DNA from 4 places in the Bradyrhizobium genosp. P genome. Region 3 is predicted to be linked to each of the others. Evidence: predicted binding sites of a transcription regulator. Region 3 holds the regulator's gene; each other region holds the start of a gene.
What was found. The regulator PhoB, encoded in region 3, activates phosphate uptake and scavenging genes when phosphate is short. The targets are predictions, from matches to a motif close to TGTCATNNANCTGTCAT.

Region 1 (4,889 bases), 620 kb from region 3:
CGAGCACCGGCAGCATGTCGGGAATGAAATCGAACGGCAGGATGAAATAGGCGATGGCGCCGAGCAGCGCCGCCTGGACATGGCGCGGCGTCTGGCGGTCGAACGCGCAATAATAGGCGGCGAGCAGGTCCTCGGCGAAAGGCAGTCGCGCCACCACCTTCTTGAACTTGATCCAGAAGCGGCGGCGCACGCTTTCGCGGTCCTGCGCCAGCCGGTCGGCAGGCTCAAATCCCACGCTGTGTTCAGTCGTTGCCATCGCAAGGTTCCTCGACGCCGCACGCCTGTCCGGCGGCAGCTGCCGCGAATCTGGGGATGTCGGAGACCTATCGCAAGGTTGCGCAAGGTTGCGCAAGGTTGCGAATGGCTCAGCCGACCCCGAGCTGCCTTGCGATCGTATTCATGGCCTTGGCGAGATCGATGTCCCGCTTGGTCAGTCCGCCGACGTCGTGGGTCGCCAGCACGACCTCGACCGTCTTGTAGACGTTCTTCCATTCCGGGTGATGGTCGTTCTTCTCCGCGACCAAGGCAGCGCGGGACATGAAGCCGAACGCCTCGTTGAAATCCTTGAACACGAAGGTCTTGGTGATCGCCTCGCGGTCCGGCGTCTCCGCCCAGCCCGCCAGTTCCCAGAGCGCCGCCTTCCGTGCTTCCGCCGACAGCCGTTCGATCATGGCAACCCTCCCGTTTCGCCGGACCTTAACCTAACAACGTGCCCAAGGTGAGATCCAAGAGTGGGATCCATGCCGAAATTAAGGCCGGAATAGCGTCCGATGGCCGCTGGTAACCATGACGCAGATGTAACCCCGGCCGGCTGAGGAATTTGCTACAATAGCCGTCATAAGCGCGTTGGTAGTTTTGGAATTGAGCCCCAAACGATTGTTTGCGAGACCGATGACCGACGGCCCCGGCCCTGCCGACGTGAAGCTCAATCCGCGCCGTTCCGCGCGGCAGCGGCTTGCTTTCGTGATGATCGCGGGCGTGCTGGCCATCATCGGCGCGTTGGCCGCCGGCTACTACTTCGCGATGCGTCCGGTGACCCTGCGGATCGCGGTGGGACCCGCCAACAGCGACGATCTCAAGGTGGTGCAGGCCCTCGCACAGGCCTTCCACAACCAGCAGCATAGCCAGGTCCGGCTGCGGCTCGTCCCCACCGATGGCGCCACCGCGAGCGCGCAGACGCTCGCCGACGGCAAAGCCGATCTCGCCATTATCAGAGGCGACCTCGAGGTGCCGAAGAACGCCCAGGCGGTCGCGACCCTGCGCAAGAATATCGTGGTGATGTGGGTTCCGCCCGCCTCGAAAGGCAAGGGCAGGAAAGCCTCGAAGATCACCAAGATCACGCAGCTTGCCGGCCACAAGATCGGCGTCGTCGGCCACACGCCAGCCAACGTCAATTTGCTGAAGATGATCCTGCAGCAATATGGCGTCGACCCGATGAAGGTCGACATCGTCCAATTCCCGGCCAATGAGGCCGTCGAAGCGATCCGCAATCAGAAGGCGGATGCCTATCTTTCCGCCGGCCCTGCCAATAGCAAGATCACGATCGACGCGATCGCGGCATCGACCCGCGACGGCGGCGCGCCCACCTTCCTTGGCATCGACGCCTCGGAAGCGATCGCACAAAACCATCCCGCCTACGAGGCTGCGGAAATCCCCGCAGGCTCGCTCGGCTCCGCCGACCGGCCCGATGATGAGGTCAAGACCATCAGCTTCTCGCACCACATCGTCGCCCGAAAGAGCATCTCGGATTCGACGATCGCAGCATTCACGCGGCAATTGTTCTCGATCCGGCAGTCGCTCAAGAACGATTTCCCGCTCGCGGCCAAGATCGAGACGCCCGACACCGACAAGGACGCCACCATCCCGGTGCATCCGGGTGCTGCCGCCTTCGTCGACGGCGAGGAAAAGACCTTTCTCGACCGTTACAGCGATTACATCTGGTGGAGCCTGATGGCGCTATCGGCGATGGGCTCGGCCGGCGCCTGGTTCGCCGGCTATCTCAAGCAGGACGAGCGCAACACCAACACGTCGCAGCGCGACCGCCTGCTCGAAATGCTGAAGACGGCGCGGCGCTCGGATTCGATCGACGAACTCGACCAGATGCAGGCCGAGGCCGACGACATCCTGCGCGACACGCTGGTGTGCTTCGAGCATGGCGCGATCGAGCAGGGCACCCTGACCGCGTTCAACATCGCGCTCGAGCAGTTCCACAACGCGGTCGCCGACCGCAAGGCGCTGTTGATAAGCATGCCGCAGAATCTGCAACGCGCGGGCGGTCAGCTCCGTGCCGCGGGCACGGCGTAGGGCTTACGTCACCTTATCCAATCTTTCTGCGAGCTTCCTTCGCCTCTCTCGCTTGCGGGGGAGGCCGACGCGCGCAGCGCGGCGGGTGGGGGCTCTCTTCACAAAATGACTCGTGGAGAGAGCCCCCACCCCAACCCTCCGCCGCAAGCGGGAGAGGGAGCCCGATATATGTGCTCACCTTACGGAGCCGACGCTGAAATCCCCGCAGCCCGCACTCCTGTAATCTCTCCGTCATGAAATCTTTCTAGTCCTTTCCACGCTTGCGGCGCAGCGTTGCGCCGTGCCCTGAGGAGGCTCCCCATGACGATGCGGTTTTCGCGCAAGCTCACCCGCCGACGCTTTCTGTCCACGTCAGCTGCGACCGGCGTCGGCCTCATTGCGATGCCTTACCTCTCCCGCGCCGCCGACCGGCCGGTGATTACCCATGGCGTGCAATCCGGCGATGTCGGCGTCGACGGTGGCGTGGTCTGGGCGCGTGCCGACCGTCCCGCGCAGATGATGGTCGAGGTCGCGACAACCGAATCCTTCAAGGACGCCCGCGCGCTGCCGCCGATCACGGCGATGCCGGAGAGCGACTTCACCGCCAAGATGCTGCTGGAGAACCTGCCGTCCGGCCAGGACATCTTCTATCGCGTCCGTTTCCGCGACCTCGCCCATATCGACATATCAGGCGAACCCGTGGTCGGCCGCTTCCGCACCGCGCCGAGCGATCGCCGCGACGTCTCTTTCGTGTGGGGCGGCGACGTTGCCGGCCAGGGCTGGGGCATCAATCCGGATGACGGCGGCATGGTCACGTTCGCGGCGATGAAGAAGCACAATCCGGATTTCCTGCTGCACTCCGGCGACACCATCTATGCCGACGGCGTGATCACCTCGGAGGTGAAGCTTGCCGACGGCAAGATCTGGAAGAACCTCACCATCCCGGAGAAGGCCAAGGTCGCCGAGACGCTCGACGAATACCGCGCGGCTCACAAGTACAATTTCCTCGACACGAACGTGCGCGCCTTCAATGCGGAGGTCCCGATCTTCGTGCAGTGGGACGATCACGAGGTGACCAACAACTGGTCGCTGTCGAAGCAGCTTCCGGCGACCTACAAGGAGCGCGACGTCACGGTGCTCGCTGCGCGCGCCGCCCAGGCCTTCCACGAAATGTATCCGATGCGCGAGAGCATCGTCGAGCCGGGCCGCGTCTATCGCACGCTAAGCTACGGCCCGCTGCTCGACGTGTTCATGCTCGACGAGCGCAGCTATCGTGGCCCGAACGGCCCGAACCTGCAGGAGAAATACGGCCCCGACGCCTATTTCATCGGACCCGAGCAGCTTGCCTGGTTGAAGCGCGGCCTGCTCAATTCGCGCGCCACCTGGAAGGTGATCGCCTCCGACATGCCGCTATCCCTCATCGTTTATGACGATGCCGCCAACAAGAAGGGCTCGGAAGCCTTTGCGCAGGGCGACGGGCCGGCGCGCGGCCGCGAGCTCGAGATCGCCGACATCCTGCGCTTCATCAAGACGTCAGGCGTCGTCAACACGGTGTGGCTGACCGCCGATGTGCACTACGCCGCCGCGCACTACTACGACCCGAACAAGGCGCAGTTCCAGGAGTTCGATCCGTTCTGGGAATTCGTCTCCGGCCCGCTGCACGCCGGCACGTTCGGTCCCAACGAACTTGACAACACGTTTGGACCCGAGGTGAAGTTCGTCAAGGCGCCCGGCGAGGCGAACCAGAACTTGCCGCCGTCGGCCGGCATGCAGTTCTTCGGCCACGTCAAGATCGATGGCAAGAGCGGCCAGATGATCGTGACCTTGCGCGACCGTGCCGACGTCGCGCTGTGGTCGACGACGCTCGATCCGAAGCCGGTCTGATCAACGCGAGCAAGCTGCTCTCCCTCTCCCACTTGCGGGGGAGGGCCGGGGTGGGGGTCTCACCACGAGTCGGAATCTTCGAGTGGAAAGAGCCCCCACCCGCCGCGCTCTGGCGCGCAAGAGCGCTGCCGAGCGCGTCGACCTAAGAAGCGAGCTTCGCTCGTCTCGACCCCCGCAAGCGGGAGAGGTCAGCAACCCCCTTTATTCTGCCCGGATTCATTCAGTCCGCCTGCTGCGCCATTGGCGCAGCGCGGCCTCCAGCGCTTCCGTCGAGCACGGCTTGGTCAGCCGCGGTCTGCCGGCGAACGCCAGCGGAAGCCGTACGTCGGCGCCATAGCCCGTAATGAACACATAGGCGACATTGAGCGCATTGAGGCGCTCGGCGATCGCGAATGTCTTCTCGCCTCTGATGAGCCCGACGTCGAGCATTGCGAAATCCGGCGCCTGGTCGGCGATCAATTCGAGCGCCCGTGCCACATTGCCAGCGCTCCGAACCGTTCTGACGCCGAAGCCGAGGATCGTGTCCTCGAAATAGAGCGCGATGATCGGATCATCCTCGACGATCAGGACGTCGCCGGGCATGCCGTTGCTTGAGGCGGGTTCCATGTCGCGCCAGGGTCCAATTTTCAGGGATGAATGAGGTCCGGATTCGGTCCGGACGGACGGCGCCCGGCCGGTGCCTCGATGAGCGCGCCGGCAGTTCCAATCGTGAAACCACCACA
Region 2 (4,889 bases), 2.5 Mb from region 3:
GGCGAATCCGCAGGCATCACGATGGTCGCCTGCATGTTGAGGATCTTTGCCGCGGCCGCGACGCCCTGGGCATGGTTGCCCGAAGAGAATGCGACCACGCCGCCACTCCGCTGCGCTTGCGGAATTGAGGCCAGCTTGTTGAAGGCGCCACGGAACTTGAACGATCCGGTCCGCTGCAGCATCTCAGGCTTCAGGAAGATCCTGGTGCCAATCCGCTCATCGAGAACGGGGAAGGTCAGAAGCGGCGTACGCACCGCAAACGGCGCGACCACCCTTGCAGCGGCATCGATGTCCGCGGCAACGACGAGGGGATTCGAAGCGGTTTCCATCATCCGCAATTTGTATCGCGGTAGCCGATGAAGGAGCAAGACGCTTTAGCGTGAGATCGGCTGGGTGGCCGGCAGAATAGCAAAATGATGCTCTTCGGCGCCGAATTCGACCGCGATTTCCCCTTCATCATCTGGCAGGATGGGCCGAACATTCGTGGCACGGTCGATGAACACCCGTGCCGAGGCCTGCCAGGTATGAAGGGCTGCAAAATCGACGCAGGCCTGCCGGGGAATGCTCAGCGCCTCCAGGCAGGCATGGTGCAAGTCCTCGTCGAGCACGCCGACGGGCGCCGCGCCGATCACGTCGCGGGGGCCTGTGACCGGAAAAGCGGCAACCGGCAGCCCGCTCGCCAGCGCCTCGAGCAGCACGAGGCCAAAGGTGTCGGTCCGGCTCGGGAACACGAACACGTCGGCGGCGGCATAAATCTCGGCCAGTTCCTCGCCATGGCGCGCGCCAAGGAACACGGTTTCCGGATATTTGCGTTCCAGCGCCGCACGCGCGGGTCCGTCGCCGACCACGACCTTGGTGCCGGGCAGATCGAGATCGAGGAACGCCTCGAGGTTCTTCTCCACCGCCACGCGGCCGACGCTGAGATAGACCGGCTGCGGCAGGCAGAGATCGACATCGCGCGGATGGAACAGCCCTGTATCAACGCCGCGCGACCACAGCACCACGTTGCGGAAGCCGCGCTGGCGCAACTCGTTGGCCAGCGCCGGTGTCGCTGCCATCACCGCCTGGCTCGGCTTGTGGAACCAGCGCAGCGCGCGCCATATCCAGGATTCCGGGATCGGCGACCGCGCAGAGACATACTCGGGAAAACGGGTGTGGAAGCTCGTCGTGAACGGCAGGCCGTGCCTGCGGCAATAGCGGCGGACCAAAAGTCCGATCGGGCCTTCGGTCGCGATATGGATGCTGTCGGGCTTCGCCGCCTCGATCAGCTTCGCAATCTTTGCCGGCGCCGGCAGCGCGAGCCGGAGATCGCGATAGCTCGGCATCGCAAAGGTGCGGAACGATTCCGGCGTCAGGAAGCTCACCTCGACGCCGAGCGATTTTGCCGCCTGCGCCATCATGGTCAGCGTGCGGACCACCCCGTTGACTTGGGGATGCCACGCATCAGTCGCGACCAGGATATGCGTCATGCAGCGCGTGCCGTTACTCGCGGAACCGGCGCGACGCGGCGCTGCGGGTCGGTCCAGGTGATGATCTCGAAGTGGCCGTCTTCATGTTCGGCAAGCGCAGTGCAGCTCTCGACCCAGTCGCCGCAATTCATGTAGCGGATGCCGTGCTCGTCATGAATGGTCGCGTAGTGGATATGGCCGCAGATCACGCCGTCGCAGCCATGCCGCCGCGCCTCGCCCGCCAGCGTGGACTCGAACGCGCCGATATAGTTCACCGCCTTCTTGACCTTCAGCTTGGCCCATTGCGACAGCGACCAGTACGGCACGCCGAACATGCGGCGGAAGAAGTTGACGAAGCGATTCATCTGGATCGCGAAGTCGTAGGCCTTGTCGCCGAGATGGGCGAGCCAGCGCGCGTTCTGCACCACGAGATCGAAGATGTCGCCGTGGATCACCAGATAGCGCTTGCCGTCGGCACCGGTGTGGACGGTGTTTTCCACCACATCTATGCCGCCGAAATGCGTGCCGTAAAAATTGCGCAGGAACTCGTCGTGGTTGCCCGGGACGTAGATCACCTTGGCGCCCTTGCGCGCCTTGCGCAGCATCTTCTGCACGAAATCGTTGTGGGTCTGCGGCCAGTACCAGTTCGACTTCAGCGCCCAGCCGTCGACGATATCGCCAACCAGATAGATCGTGTCGGCATCGTGGGTCCGGAGGAAGTCCAGCAGGCGGTCGGCTTGCGAACCGCGGGCTCCGAGATGAACGTCGGAGATGAACAAAGTGCGAAAGCGCCGTTCGGGGCTTTCTTCACTCAAGGAGTCACTTCCCATGCCTGTGCACCTAACAGATTCCTGTGACAAGGCGATGACGATCCCCGTGACCGAAGGCCCCATAAACGTTAACGAGAATCAGTTACACGCCCCTTCACTGCGGATAACAGCGCGATGCGACAATCTGGCGACATGGGAGTCGTGAGTGGACGGAACACGCGTTGTTCCACTGCTTGCGCGAGATCGTGAGTTGTGAAGCGAAGCAATGACAGTGCGCGGCCCGGATGAAGCGCAGCGCAATCCGGGGGATTTGCATCGCGAATCAACTGTCCCGGATTTCGCAGCGCTTCATCCGTGCTACGGGACGCTCAATAATATTTGTGGAAATGATGCACGGGCCCGTGGCCGTGACCGACAGTAAATCGGTCCGCCGCTGCGATCGCTTCCGTGATCCAGGCCTTGGCGTTGCGCACGGCGGTTTCCATGTCATCACCCTTGGCAAGACCTGCTGCGATCGCCGACGACAATGAGCAACCGGTGCCGTGCGTGTTGGCTGTGGCAATGCGCGGCACAGCCAGCGCGATGGAGCGCTCGCCGTCGATCAGATAGTCGATGCTCTCGGCGCCGTGCCCATGGCCGCCCTTGACCAGCACTGCGCGACATCCCATCGCCAGCAAGCGCCGGCCCTGGCTCTCGACGGCGGCCTCGCTCACGGCAACCGGCTCGCCCAACAGCGCCGCCGCCTCGGGCAGGTTCGGCGTGATCAACGATGCCAGCGGAAACAGCCTGGTCCTGAGCGCGTCGACCGCCTCGGCCGCGAGCAAGCGATCGCCCGAGGTTGCAACCATCACCGGATCGAGCACGACATGGCGCGGCGCCCACCGAGCCAATCCATCGGCGATCGCCGTGATCGTCTCGGCCTGCGCCACCATGCCGATCTTGACCGCGCCGACCGCAAGGTCGGAAAACACCGCGTCGATCTGCGCGGTGACGAACGCCGCAGGCACCGGGTGAATGCCGCTGACCCCCGTGGTGTTCTGCGCCGTCAGCGCCGTGATCACGGAGGCGCCGTACACGCCGAGCGCGGCAAAGCTCTTCAGATCGGCTTGGATCCCCGCGCCACCAGAGGAATCCGAGCCGGCGATGGTGAGTGCGATCGGCGTCATCGGATGGCGCAAGGGGTTAATCGGGATGAGCACATGGCCTGTCCTAGCGCGGCCTCCCATTGGCAGCAAGTTTGCTTGCCTTGACCGCCGGTTTTTGGCCTATTGTCGCAAAATCCCCGGAGACACAGCGATGGTTCCTTTCTTCGTCCAGATCAAATGCAAGCTCGGCCAGTCCTATACCGTCGCCAATGCGCTGGCAGAGGCCGAGATTGCGTCGGAGATCTATTCCACCGCGGGCAATTACGATCTGCTGGTCAAGTTCTACGTCGACCACGACACCGACATCGGTCATTTCATCAACGAGAAGGTCCAGGTGCTCCCGGGCATCCAGGACACCCTCACCATCATCACCTTCAAGGCGTTCGGCGCGACCTAGGATTCCTTCTTCTTCGGCTTCGGCGGTCCCTCGACCGGGGGCAGCGACTTGACGTAGTCGGCGATCGCATCGCGATCCCCGGATGAGAGCTGCGAGGTGTTGCGGATCACGCGCACCATCGATCCGCCGGCACTGTCGCCGTCCGGCGTCTGGCCGCTCTCGAGGAAATAGGCGATATCCTTCGCGCTCCAGTCCGACAGCCCCCTCTCGGTGATGTTGGGCACCCAGCCTTCGCCTTCCGGATTAGGCCCGCCAGCGAAGCGCTGCGCGCTGACGATGCCGCCGAGGGCATTGCGCGGGCTGTGACACTCGGCACAATGGCCAAAACTGTTGACGAGATAGGCGCCACGATTCCACTGCGCGGAGCGGCTTGCGTCGGCGACGAACGGCCTGCCGTCCATGAACAGCAATTTCCAGATGCCGATATTGCGGCGGATGTCGAACGGAAACGGCACGTCATGGTCGCGCACCTTGCCCGCGACCGGCGGCAACGTTTTCAGATAGGCGAACAGGTCCCTGACGTCCTTGATCCCAGCGTGCTGATAGGAGGTATAGGGAAACGCCGGGAAGTAATGCGTGCCCGACGGCGACGTGCCCTTCATGACCGCGGTGACGAAATCGGCCTCGCTCCAGCGGCCGATGCCGTCATTCGGATCGGGCGAGATATTCGGCGCGTAGAACGTGCCGAACGGCGACGGTATCGCGAGCCCGCCGCCGAGCTTCAACCGATCGTCCTGCTTCGGCACGGCATGGCAGGAGGAACATCCCCCGGCATTGAACGTTGTGAGCCCGTTCGCCAGGTTGGGCTGGTAGGCGGGCAGCGCACTTGCAGCAACGGTCGCGGGGATGGTCAGCCACCAGAACACGCCGAAGCCGACGATGCCCATCACGATGGAGAGGAGGAGAATTCGTCGCAGCATTCACTGATCCGTCATTGAAGCGCCTTGCAGCGAAGTGGGCACCGGTTCGCTCGAAGAAAGCACGTCTAAAGAGGTCGAGTCCCCTTCATCGTATCCGCTAGTATGAACGCAAGTCGGCACATATGCTTCCATCAAATTCTGCGCGGTCGCGGTCGATTTGGGAATAAATCCGAGAGACCAATGTTTTGAAACTGACACTAACGTGTGAC
Region 3 (4,889 bases):
CTCGCCGTTGGTTGATATCAGCCAGGCGCCCTCACCGCGCTCGAAGGCGAGATCGGCCCTGGCGAAGACGGGAAGCAGATGCGACGCGGCGGGGTTTGTCATGGCCATCACTGACGGGTTTGAGGCCGACGATTGCCGCGCGCCTTGACGCCAGCGCAGCAACAGCCGGCTTCGGAAAACAAAACGTGCCGCCTTTTCGGGCGGCACGTGGAGGCATTCTATGCTGCAGGCAGTAACTGTCAATCGTCACGAAGCGGCCTGCCGGCAATGCGAAACGAACGCAATCCGGGGCATTCCGGTGCGGTGGAAAAGACTCATTGCAATGCATAAGTGTGGGAACATGTGGACGCGCTACCGCGGACTCTTGCGCCGGAGTCACGCCATATTGTAGCGTTTGGGCTGTCGGGTACGACATCTCGTGCGGCAGTACTGGACCCCTTAAGTAGACTTGGTTCTGCGTAGACGTTCGGGCGCATAGGCGCGCTCGGCGAGGGCTAAGGGATTCTGACCGCAGGAGTTTTTCGAGCTTTGGCTCGCAGCACCGCTCCAAGGACTGGCCGGTGCTAGGCGAAGGGAAAAATGCGATGACTGTATTGACCTGGTCCGACGATCGCGTCGAGCAGCTGAAGAAGCTCTGGGAATCCGGCCTGTCGGCCAGCCAGATCGCGGCGGAACTTGGCAATGTGACGCGGAACGCCGTGATCGGCAAAGTGCACCGGCTCGGCCTGTCGGGCCGCGCCAAGGCCCCCTCCACCGCCGCGCCGCGACAGCGCAAGGCACGCCCCGCGCAGCATATGATGCGGGTGGCGCGGCCAGTGTCGCGCGGCAATACTGCGCTGGCCCACGCCTTCGAGGTCGAGATGGAGCCGGATCCGATCGCCTACGACAACGTCGTTCCGATGAGCCAGCGGCTGTCGCTGCTCGAGCTGAACGAGGCGACCTGTCACTGGCCGGTCGGCGATCCCTCAAGCCCGGATTTCTTCTTCTGCGGCGGCAAGGCGCTCGGCGGCCTGCCCTATTGCGCGCATCATTCGCGCATCGCCTACCAGCCCGCCAACGATCGCCGGCGGCCGGCAGCAAAGCCGACGCGGTAAGGCAGAATTCGAAGTGCTGCGATTTTCGTCAGCGCCATCTCGCGGGGTCTCACGTTCGACGATGTGAGGTGAGCACGCGGGTCAGGCTCCCTCGCCCCCTTGCGGGGCAGGGTTGGGGAGAGGGGTAGGCCCCGAACTCCAATGCAAGACATGTAGCGAAGCTTGATCAATCGAACCGGCGAGACACTCGCTGTCACGGTTCGCGATCAATCGGCAGCGGAGCAAGCGGCACCCCTCTCCCTAACCCTCCCCCGCAAGGGGGGAGGGAACCCTGCCGCCGGTGGCTGCCTCACTAGGCCCAGACGACGGTGTGTTGCTGTTCGCGCAGCCTTACGGCTGCGGCTCGGCCTTTGCAAAACGATCGTCGAGTGCGTAGCCGGCACCGCGCACGGTGCGGATCGGATCCTGCTCGCGGCCGGGATTGAGCAGCTTGCGCAGGCGGCCGATATGCACGTCGACGGTGCGTTCGTCGATATAGATGTCGCGGCCCCAGACGCTGTCGAGCAATTGCTCGCGGCTGAACACGCGGCCGGGATGCTCGAGGAAGAACTCGAGCAGCCGATACTCGGTCGGGCCGAGATCGATCGGACGGCCCGAGCGCGCCACGCGGCGCTTCTCGCGGTCGAGCTCGATGTCACCATAGGTCAGCACGGTCGCAAGCCGCTCCGGGCTCGCCCGGCGCAACAGGCCTTTCACCCGCGCCAGCAGTTCCGGCACCGAGAACGGCTTGACGATGTAGTCGTCGGCGCCGGTGGCGAGGCCGCGCACCCGTTCACTTTCTTCTCCGCGCGCGGTCAGCATGATGATAGGGAGCTGCTTGGTCTCGGGACGCGCGCGCAGGCGGCGGCACAGCTCGATGCCGGAGAGGCCCGGCAGCATCCAGTCAAGCACCACAAGATCGGGAATGCGCTCCTTCAGCCGGGTATCGGCGTCATCGCCGCGTCCGACCGTCTCGACATCGTAGCCTTCCGCGTCGAGGTTGTAGCGCAACAACGTCGTCAGCGCTTCTTCGTCTTCGACCACCAGAATGCGTGCGCTCATCGGTTTGTGTTCTCTCTGTCCTGATCCGTTGTCCTGACGCGAACCGAAACGATCATCTCCTTGATGAGCACGTTCTTGCCGGAAAGCCGGTGCCCACTTCGCCAGATGGTGATTAGGTGCCCGGAACCGTGGTAGCGAAATTGGTCATGTCACCCTTTGGACGCTTGTCCATGATCTGCTGGCCCTCGATCATGTAGAACACGGTTTCGGCGATATTCGTGGCGTGGTCGCCGATCCGCTCGATGTTCTTGGCGCAGAACATCAGATGGATGCAGAACGAGATGTTGCGCGGATCTTCCATCATGTAGGTGAGCAGTTCGCGGAACAGCGAGGTGCAGATCGCGTCGACCTCCTCGTCGCCCTTCCAGACGTTCATCGCCGCCGGCAGATCGTGGGCGGCATAGGCGTCGAGCACCGACTTGACCTGCGACAGCACGAGGTCGGTCATGTGCTCGAGGCCGCGGATCAGCTTGAGCGGCTGGAAATCGCTCTCCAGCGCCGCGACGCGCTTGCCCATGTTCTTGGCGAGGTCGCCGATCCGCTCGAGGTCGGTGGCCACCCGCATCGCGCCGACGATCTCGCGCAGATCGATCGCCATCGGCTGGCGGCGTGCGATGGTCAGAACCGCGCGCTCCTCGATGACGCGCTGCAAGCTGTCGATCTCGATGTCGGCAGCGACGACGCGCTTGCCGAGCGCTACGTCGCGGCGGATCAGCGCATCGACCGACTCGGTGATCATGCGCTCGACCAAGCCACCCATCTCGGCGACCAGGCGTGTCAGTTCCTGCAGGTCGCTGTCGAATGCCTTGGCGGTATGTTCAGAAGCCATCGTCTATCTCCTCAGCCGAACCGGCCGGTGATGTAGTCCTGCGTGCGTCGATCGCTGGGCGAGGTGAAAATCTTGTTGGTGTCGTCGAACTCGATCAGTTCGCCGAGATACATGAAGGCGGTCTTGTCGGAGACGCGGGCCGCCTGCTGCATGTTGTGGGTGACGATCGCGATGGTGTAGTCCTCGGACAGCTCCTGGATCAGCTCCTCGACCTTGGCGGTCGAAATCGGATCGAGCGCCGAGCACGGCTCGTCGAACAGGATCACCTCGGGCCGCACCGCAACCGTCCGCGCGATGCACAGCCGCTGCTGCTGGCCGCCGGAGAGCGAGAGCCCCGACGCGTTCAGCTTGTCCTTGACCTCGTTCCACAGCGCGCCACCGCGCAGCGCCTTCTCGACGCGGTCGTCCATTTCGGACTTCGAGATCTTCTCGTAGAGGCGGATGCCGAAGGCGATGTTCTCGTAGATCGTCATCGGGAACGGCGTCGGCTTCTGGAACACCATGCCGACCCGCGCGCGCAACAGATTGAGGTCGAGCTTGGGATCGAGGATGTTGGTCTGGTCCAGCATCAGCTGGCCGACGGCGCGCTGGCCCGGATAGAGATCATACATCCGGTTGAAGATGCGCAGCAAAGTCGACTTGCCGCAGCCGGACGGGCCGATGAACGCGGTGACGCGGTTGGTGCCGAGCGTCAGGTTGATGTTCTTCAGCGCATGGTGCTCGCCGTAATAGAAGTTGAGGTTGCGTACCGTAACCTTCGGGGGCGCATCCGGCAGCGGCGCATGCGGAGCAACGTGGCTCGGGGTAGTCGTCGAAACGGAGAGCTCGGTCATTTTGCGGCCCTTTCGGCACCAAGGATGCGCGCGCCGATGTTGAGGGCGAGCACGGTGAAGGTGATGAGCAAAGCGCCGCTCCAGGCCAACTCTTTCCAGTAGGCATAGGGGCTCTGCACGAAGTTGTTGATGGTCACCGGCAGGTTGGCCATCGTCTTGGTCAGATCCAGGCTGAAGAACTGGTTCGACAGCGCGGTGAACAACAGCGGCGCGGTCTCGCCGGCGACGCGGGCGGTCGCCAGCAGCACGCCGGTGATCAAACCCGACCGGGCGGCGCGATAAGCGATCCGCTTGATCACCAGCGAGCGTGGCAGGCCAAGCGCGGAGGCCGCTTCGCGCAGCGGATTGGGCACCAGCAGCAGCATGTCCTCGGTGGTGCGCAGCACGACCGGGATCACGATGACCGCGAGCGCCAGACAGCCCGCGATCGCCGAGAAGCCGCGCATCGGCACCACGACGGCACCATAGATGAACAGGCCGATGATGATCGAGGGCGCGCTGAGCAGGATGTCGTTGATGAACCGGATCACCGAGGTGAGCCGGTCATGCCTGCCGTATTCGGCGAGATAGGTGCCGGCGAACAGGCCGAGCGGCGCGCCGACGCCGACCCCGATCACGGTCATGATGACCGAGCCGACGATCGCGTTGAGAAGGCCGCCTTCGTTCGAGCCGGGCGGCGGCGTGTTCTGGGTGAAGAGCTGCACGCTCAGCCCGGCAAGGCCGTTGTAGAGCAGCGTCGCCAGGATCAGCGCCAGCCAGGTGACGCCGAACGCCGCGGCACCGACACACAGCAGCCGGATGATGACGTCGGTGCGGCGGCGGGATTTGTAGATCGGGTTCATGGCGTCACTTCCCCGCCTTCTTTTCAAGCCGCATCAGCATCAGCCGCGCTCCGGCGAGCACGAAGAAGGTCAGCACGAACAGCAGCAGGCCGAGCAGGATCAGGGCGGACTGGTGCAGCCCGTCGCTCTCGGCGAATTCGGAGGCGATCGCCGCCGAGATAGTAGTGCCCGGCGCGAAGATCGAGGACGAGATGCGGAACGAGTTGCCGATAATGAAGGTCACCGCCATGGTCTCGCCGAGCGCGCGGCC
Region 4 (4,889 bases), 1.4 Mb from region 3:
GGTCGCGACTACCAGCTCATCGACGACGATGCTGCGTCCACAGCAGGCCGACGAGGTCGCGATCCGGAGCCGGCCATCCGCCTGCGAGATGGCGGCGACAGGAAAACCGGCCTCGACCCGGACCTTCCCGGATGCGACGAGGGAAGCGAAGTGAGCCCCGAGTTCGCCACGGGCGGCCAGCTTGTCGTTGGCGCCGCCGCCGAAAGCCTTGGCGGGATCCGTTCCACGCAGCAACCAGATCGGTTGGGTGTCATGCGCCTGCTGCGCCAGATTGGTCAGGTCCGTCAGCGTGCCGATCGCCGAGTGGCCGGCCCCAAGCACAGCCACGGTTTTGCCGGCGAAGCGGGCGCGGTCCCTCCCGAGGACATCGGGCATGCCATATGAAATCTGTGCTGCGGCCTCGCGCTCGCCGAACGCGGCCAGACCATTGGCGCCGGCGGGGTTCGGCGACGCCCACGTTCCGGATGCGTCGATAACCGCATCGGCGCGCAGCGTCTCCGGGCCCTTGCCGTTCTGGTAACGAATCTCGAAAGGCGCTGCCTCGCGGCCCTTGGTCTTCGCCTTGTCGAAGCCCGCGCGCCCGATGGCGATGACGCGGCTCGATGTGCGTATGACCTCGCTCAGCGCGGTCTTGGTTGCGAGAGGTTCGATATAGCGGTCGAGGAGTTCGGCTCCGGTTGGATAGACCTGCGGGTCGGGTGAATTCCATCCGGTTGGCGCGAGCAGACGTGCAGCCGCCTTATCGACATTGTATTCCCACGGCGAGAACAACTGCACATGCTGCCATTGCCGCACGGAATGAGCGGCCTCTGGCCCCGCTTCCAGAACAATCGGTGTCATACCACGCTCGAGAACGTGAGCCGCTGCGGCCAGCCCGACCGGGCCGGCGCCGATGATGGCAACTTTTTTCCCATCGCTCATTTCATTCTCCTATCCTTCTAGAATCATAGAACAAGTAGACAAAAATAATCACGCGGCCGGACGGGCAGCGGTCGTGCACCCGGTTTCGTCCACACAACACTCGGCGACGAGGAAATCGACCAGTCCGGTCATGGTGTCGTATTCCGCGTGACAGATCAGCGTGGTCCCTTCGCGGACCTGCGTGACAAGACCGACAGCGAGCAGCCCCTTGAGATGATGTGAAAGGGTCGACGCTGGAACTTTCAACCGATCCTGCAGACGCCCGACCGGCAAGCCGGTGCGTCCGGCGCGGACGAGCGCGCGGTAGATTTTCAGCCTGGTCGGGTTACCCAGCGCTTCCAGGCGCGCCGCTGCGTCTTCGATCTTCATGCCAGCCATCTATCACTCCGGAGATCGAAGCGTCAACCGTATTTCCAGAACTATCAAAGTAAGGAGTGGCTACCTGAACTCGATATGTGAGGCAGAAAAGCTCTATGGTCCGCCGCACTACGCGCCGAGATCGCTTTTCCAGTATCTCTCGATCCTCTCGATCAGGTCGGCCGGGCGCGGCACATAGTTGAGCGCGCTCGCGTCGTCGCGCCCGTTTTCAAGGGACCACCTGAAAAAATCGATGGCGATTTTTGACTTGGCGGGATCCTTGGGCTGCTTCGGCATTAAAATGAACGAGGTCGCGGTGATGGGGTAGGAGTTCTCGCCCGGGGCGTCGGTCATGATGCGGTAGAAATCGGTCGTTTTCCCCCATTCGGCCGATGCTGCGGCGGCTTGGAAGGTCTCCGCGCTCGGCTGCACGAAACGGCCCGCCTTGTTTTGGACGAGCCCGTAAGCGAGCGCATTTTTCACCGCATAGGCATATTCGACGTAGCTAACGGAATTGTTGGAGACGCCGACATAGGCCGCGACGCCTTCGTTGCCCTTACCGCCGACGCCGACAGGCCACTCGACCGCGACACCCTCGCCGATTTTCTCCTTCCATTCCCGGCTGACCCTGGAAAGGTAGTTCGCGAAATTGAAGGTCGTGCCAGACCCGTCGGAGCGATGGACGACCGTGATTGGCGCGGCCGGGAGCTTGATGTCCGGGTTCAAAGCCGTGATGGCGGGATCGTCCCAGTTCTTGATCTTGCCGAGGAATATGTCCGCGAGCAGCGCGCCCGTGAAGCGCAGCTTGCCCGGCCCGATGTCTTCGATGTTCACCACAGGGACGACGCCCCCGATGACGAGCGGAAACTGTCCGAGCCCGGCTTTGGCCAGCGCATCGGGCTTTAGCGGCGCAGGCTGCCCGGTGAATTGGTAAATGACTATAAAAGAAAGAAAATTTCGCGCCGCCGTTGATACCGCTCCGCGGGCGGAATGCAAATTGGCCGCCGGCAGTAACGTTAGCCCGCCATGATTGCGCCGCGCTGCGACATGACGATCGCCACTAGCGCTGCGACCTCACATCGTGTGATTTTCGGACGACCCACAGGTGCATTCCGCCGCCGGAGGTGTCATAAATGCGACACGCTCTGGAATTGTCCGGGTTTTGCGAAATTGTGCTGACGGCCTGACCCAGATTTCTTGCGATCAACTTCATCCCACCAAGGGGCGTCAGCTTGTTGTTTCCCTCCATGTCGTCGTCGGTGTCGGTTGGTGCCCTGGTGGGATGGATGCTGCTTCTGACCGCGAAGCACATCATCGCCGACTTCATGCTGCAGAACGCCTGGATGGCGATCGGCAAGGACCAGAAGACCGGCTGGGCGATGCCGCTGCTCGCGCATTGCCTGGTGCATCTCGCCGTCGCGCTGGTGCTGATCCTGGTCGTCGCGCCGCGCTTCTGGTACGTCGCCTTCATTGATTTCGTCATCCACATCATCATCGACCGCGCCAAGGGCATCTGCGCCTCGCGTTTCGGCATGACGCTGGAGTCCGGGCATCCCTGGTTCTGGACCCTGATCGGGGTCGACCAGGCGCTGCACCATCTCACGGGCTTCGGGCTGTCGATTTACATGGCCGCCAACTGAGCCGCGGCTCGTTCTTCTCAAAGCGGCTCGATCTCCTCAAATCACATCTCCAGGGCAACATCAGCCGTTAGCGACGCGCGGATGTGATTCGCGTGCAACGGACAAGGACCCCCGCTGACGACCGGGGGCTGTGGTTAACCTTTCGTTAGAGGATTGCGCGGCATCTTCGCAATCGAGGGGGATTTGCAAATGTTTTCAAGCCGCGACGCATTCGAGAACGATGCCTGCCCGGTCGGTGACGATATGCTCGGCCAGATGTATCGCGCCAATCCAAACGGCCTGTCGCTTCTGGTTGCGAACGTCTCGCCCGAGGCGCGAGCGATGCTGGCGCTGTTCTGCTATCGCCGCAGCCACTTGCACGCACTCGCACTCGCCATTGCGACGAGCTGCACCGAGCGCGAGCTGATCAATTTAGGCGGAAGGGTCGGCTCGACCCTTTACGCGCTGTCGCGCGAACCGACGCGCGTTGCCGCGGTGTCGCATGGCAGCCGCAAGCCGATCACGCTGTCGACCAAGCCGCTCTCGACCTTTGCGCCTGTTGTCGATGACGATCTCGACGACGAAGATTTCACCGACACGGTAACGGCCTCGGCCTGATCAGGCCGCCTAGCTTGGGTCAGATGACCGGCAGGCCGTGCCGGCGCCGCGCCATGGCGCATTCCGCATCGCCGGGCATGCAGGTCCGGCACACCTCCGGCCTGACAGCATAGACGTCGCAGCACGTGTTGACCCCGATCTGGCCTGACAGCGCCGCGCAGCGGTCGCCGTCGCACCGCATGCCTGACAGCCGCGCGTTGACGAATTTCGCCGGGATCAGCTCGAGCTGCGCGTCGTCCTCGACCGTGAAGCGCGGCCAGTTCTCCGAATAGCTGCAGCAGGCCCCGCAGGACTGGCAGGGGCTCTCGCTGGTGGCTTCGATGTCGTCCGCTGCCATCAGGTATCCTTCGGGGCTTCCCAGACCAGGCTGCGCCGCCAGCGCGCCCTGAGCAGGTCGCGCCGCTCCGGATATTTCTCGTCATGATAGAACGCCGTGACGACCCGGTCGGTGCGGAAGCTGCGGAAATCCTTGCGCAGCTCGCACCAGGCCGCGAGCAGCCGCACCGCCTCGTGATAGCCGACGGCGATCGGCCAGACCGTCCGCTCGCTATCGCGGCCATGCTCGTCGCGGTAGTTCAGCGTGATCTTCTTGCCTTCGTGGATATGGCTGCGCGTCTTCACCATGTCGATCCTGTCCGGCTCCCGGTTCCAGGCCGATCGGGCGCGGCTGGCCGGCTCGAGCACGAAGGGCCGCAGGCGGTCGGGTACGGTTTCGGCGATCTTGGCCATCAGGTCTTCGGCGGCGCGCGCCAGCGCCGGATCGGCGTGGCCGACCACCCATTGCGCACCGAGCACACAGGCCTCGATCTCGTCGGGTGTCAGCATCAAGGGCGGCAGGTCAAATCCCTTCTCCAGGATGTAACCCATGCCGGCCTCGCCGCGGATCGGCACTCGCTGCTCGATCAGGCTTGCAATGTCGCGATAGATCGTGCGCTTCGAGGTCTCGAGTTCGGCCGCGATCGCGTCTGCTGTCAAAGGCTTACGGGTGCGGCGGAGCACCTGGATGATCTGAAACAACCGGTCGGCGCGTCGCATGGCAGATCTCTTGTCAGCTCTCTTGGTGTCTCGGCTCGTCGCTTTTCCGCGTCCCGCTGCGCGGCTGCTGACAGCATGTTGGCAGCAGGCGGGGGCTATAGCAGGACATCACCTCAAATGAAGGGAATTTGTCCATGACGAATCTAGACGAACTCGGTTTCCGGCAAGCGCAGAGCTTCGCGCTGGAACAGATGATCACGGTCTTCTCCACCTCCGGCGACCTGCGCTGGGCCCTGATTGCGCTGCTCGCGCGGTCGGTCTACGCGGCCTGGTCGTTCGGGCGGTCGCGGGTTGTCAAACGGGTTCGCGAGGCGGTCCGCCGCCTCGCACCCGCAAGCC

Region 1: a site for PhoB is predicted at 2,523-2,539, ahead of ACP2YO_RS01720 (alkaline phosphatase D family protein). Genes of this name have one in related genera too.
Region 2: a site for PhoB is predicted at 2,302-2,318, ahead of ACP2YO_RS16535 (UDP-2,3-diacylglucosamine diphosphatase). Genes of this name have one in related genera too.
Region 4: a site for PhoB is predicted at 2,404-2,420, ahead of pstS (phosphate ABC transporter substrate-binding protein PstS). Genes of this name have one in related genera too.

What each region holds. Positions count from the first base shown of each region.
Region 1 is NZ_CP188195.1:343,918-348,806, reverse strand. Features, by position in the region: gene ACP2YO_RS01735 (YkvA family protein) at 1-256, opposite strand, end outside; gene ACP2YO_RS01730 (4a-hydroxytetrahydrobiopterin dehydratase) at 366-671, opposite strand; gene ACP2YO_RS01725 (TAXI family TRAP transporter solute-binding subunit) at 892-2,304, shown strand; gene ACP2YO_RS01720 (alkaline phosphatase D family protein) at 2,605-4,167, shown strand; gene ACP2YO_RS01715 (response regulator) at 4,384-4,773, opposite strand.
Region 2 is NZ_CP188195.1:3,427,745-3,432,633, reverse strand. Features, by position in the region: gene ACP2YO_RS16545 (threonine/serine dehydratase) at 1-332, opposite strand, end outside; gene ACP2YO_RS16540 (glycosyltransferase family 4 protein) at 375-1,469, opposite strand; gene ACP2YO_RS16535 (UDP-2,3-diacylglucosamine diphosphatase) at 1,466-2,278, opposite strand; gene thiD (bifunctional hydroxymethylpyrimidine kinase/phosphomethylpyrimidine kinase) at 2,587-3,384, opposite strand; gene ACP2YO_RS16525 (Lrp/AsnC ligand binding domain-containing protein) at 3,515-3,760, shown strand; gene ACP2YO_RS16520 (c-type cytochrome) at 3,757-4,680, opposite strand.
Region 3 is NZ_CP188195.1:964,594-969,482, reverse strand. Features, by position in the region: gene ACP2YO_RS04720 (aspartate aminotransferase family protein) at 1-102, opposite strand, end outside; gene ACP2YO_RS04715 (GcrA family cell cycle regulator) at 585-1,094, shown strand; gene phoB (phosphate regulon transcriptional regulator PhoB) at 1,425-2,135, opposite strand; gene phoU (phosphate signaling complex protein PhoU) at 2,248-2,964, opposite strand; gene pstB (phosphate ABC transporter ATP-binding protein PstB) at 2,976-3,797, opposite strand; gene pstA (phosphate ABC transporter permease PstA) at 3,794-4,639, opposite strand; gene pstC (phosphate ABC transporter permease subunit PstC) at 4,644-4,889, opposite strand, start outside.
Region 4 is NZ_CP188195.1:9,525,224-9,530,112, reverse strand. Features, by position in the region: gene ACP2YO_RS45805 (NAD(P)-binding domain-containing protein) at 1-921, opposite strand, end outside; gene ACP2YO_RS45800 (ArsR/SmtB family transcription factor) at 970-1,290, opposite strand; gene pstS (phosphate ABC transporter substrate-binding protein PstS) at 1,408-2,274, opposite strand; gene ACP2YO_RS45790 (DUF3307 domain-containing protein) at 2,565-2,918, shown strand; gene ACP2YO_RS45785 (hypothetical protein) at 3,108-3,515, shown strand; gene ACP2YO_RS45780 (YkgJ family cysteine cluster protein) at 3,535-3,852, opposite strand; gene ACP2YO_RS45775 (helix-turn-helix transcriptional regulator) at 3,852-4,550, opposite strand; gene ACP2YO_RS45770 (hypothetical protein) at 4,685-4,889, shown strand, end outside.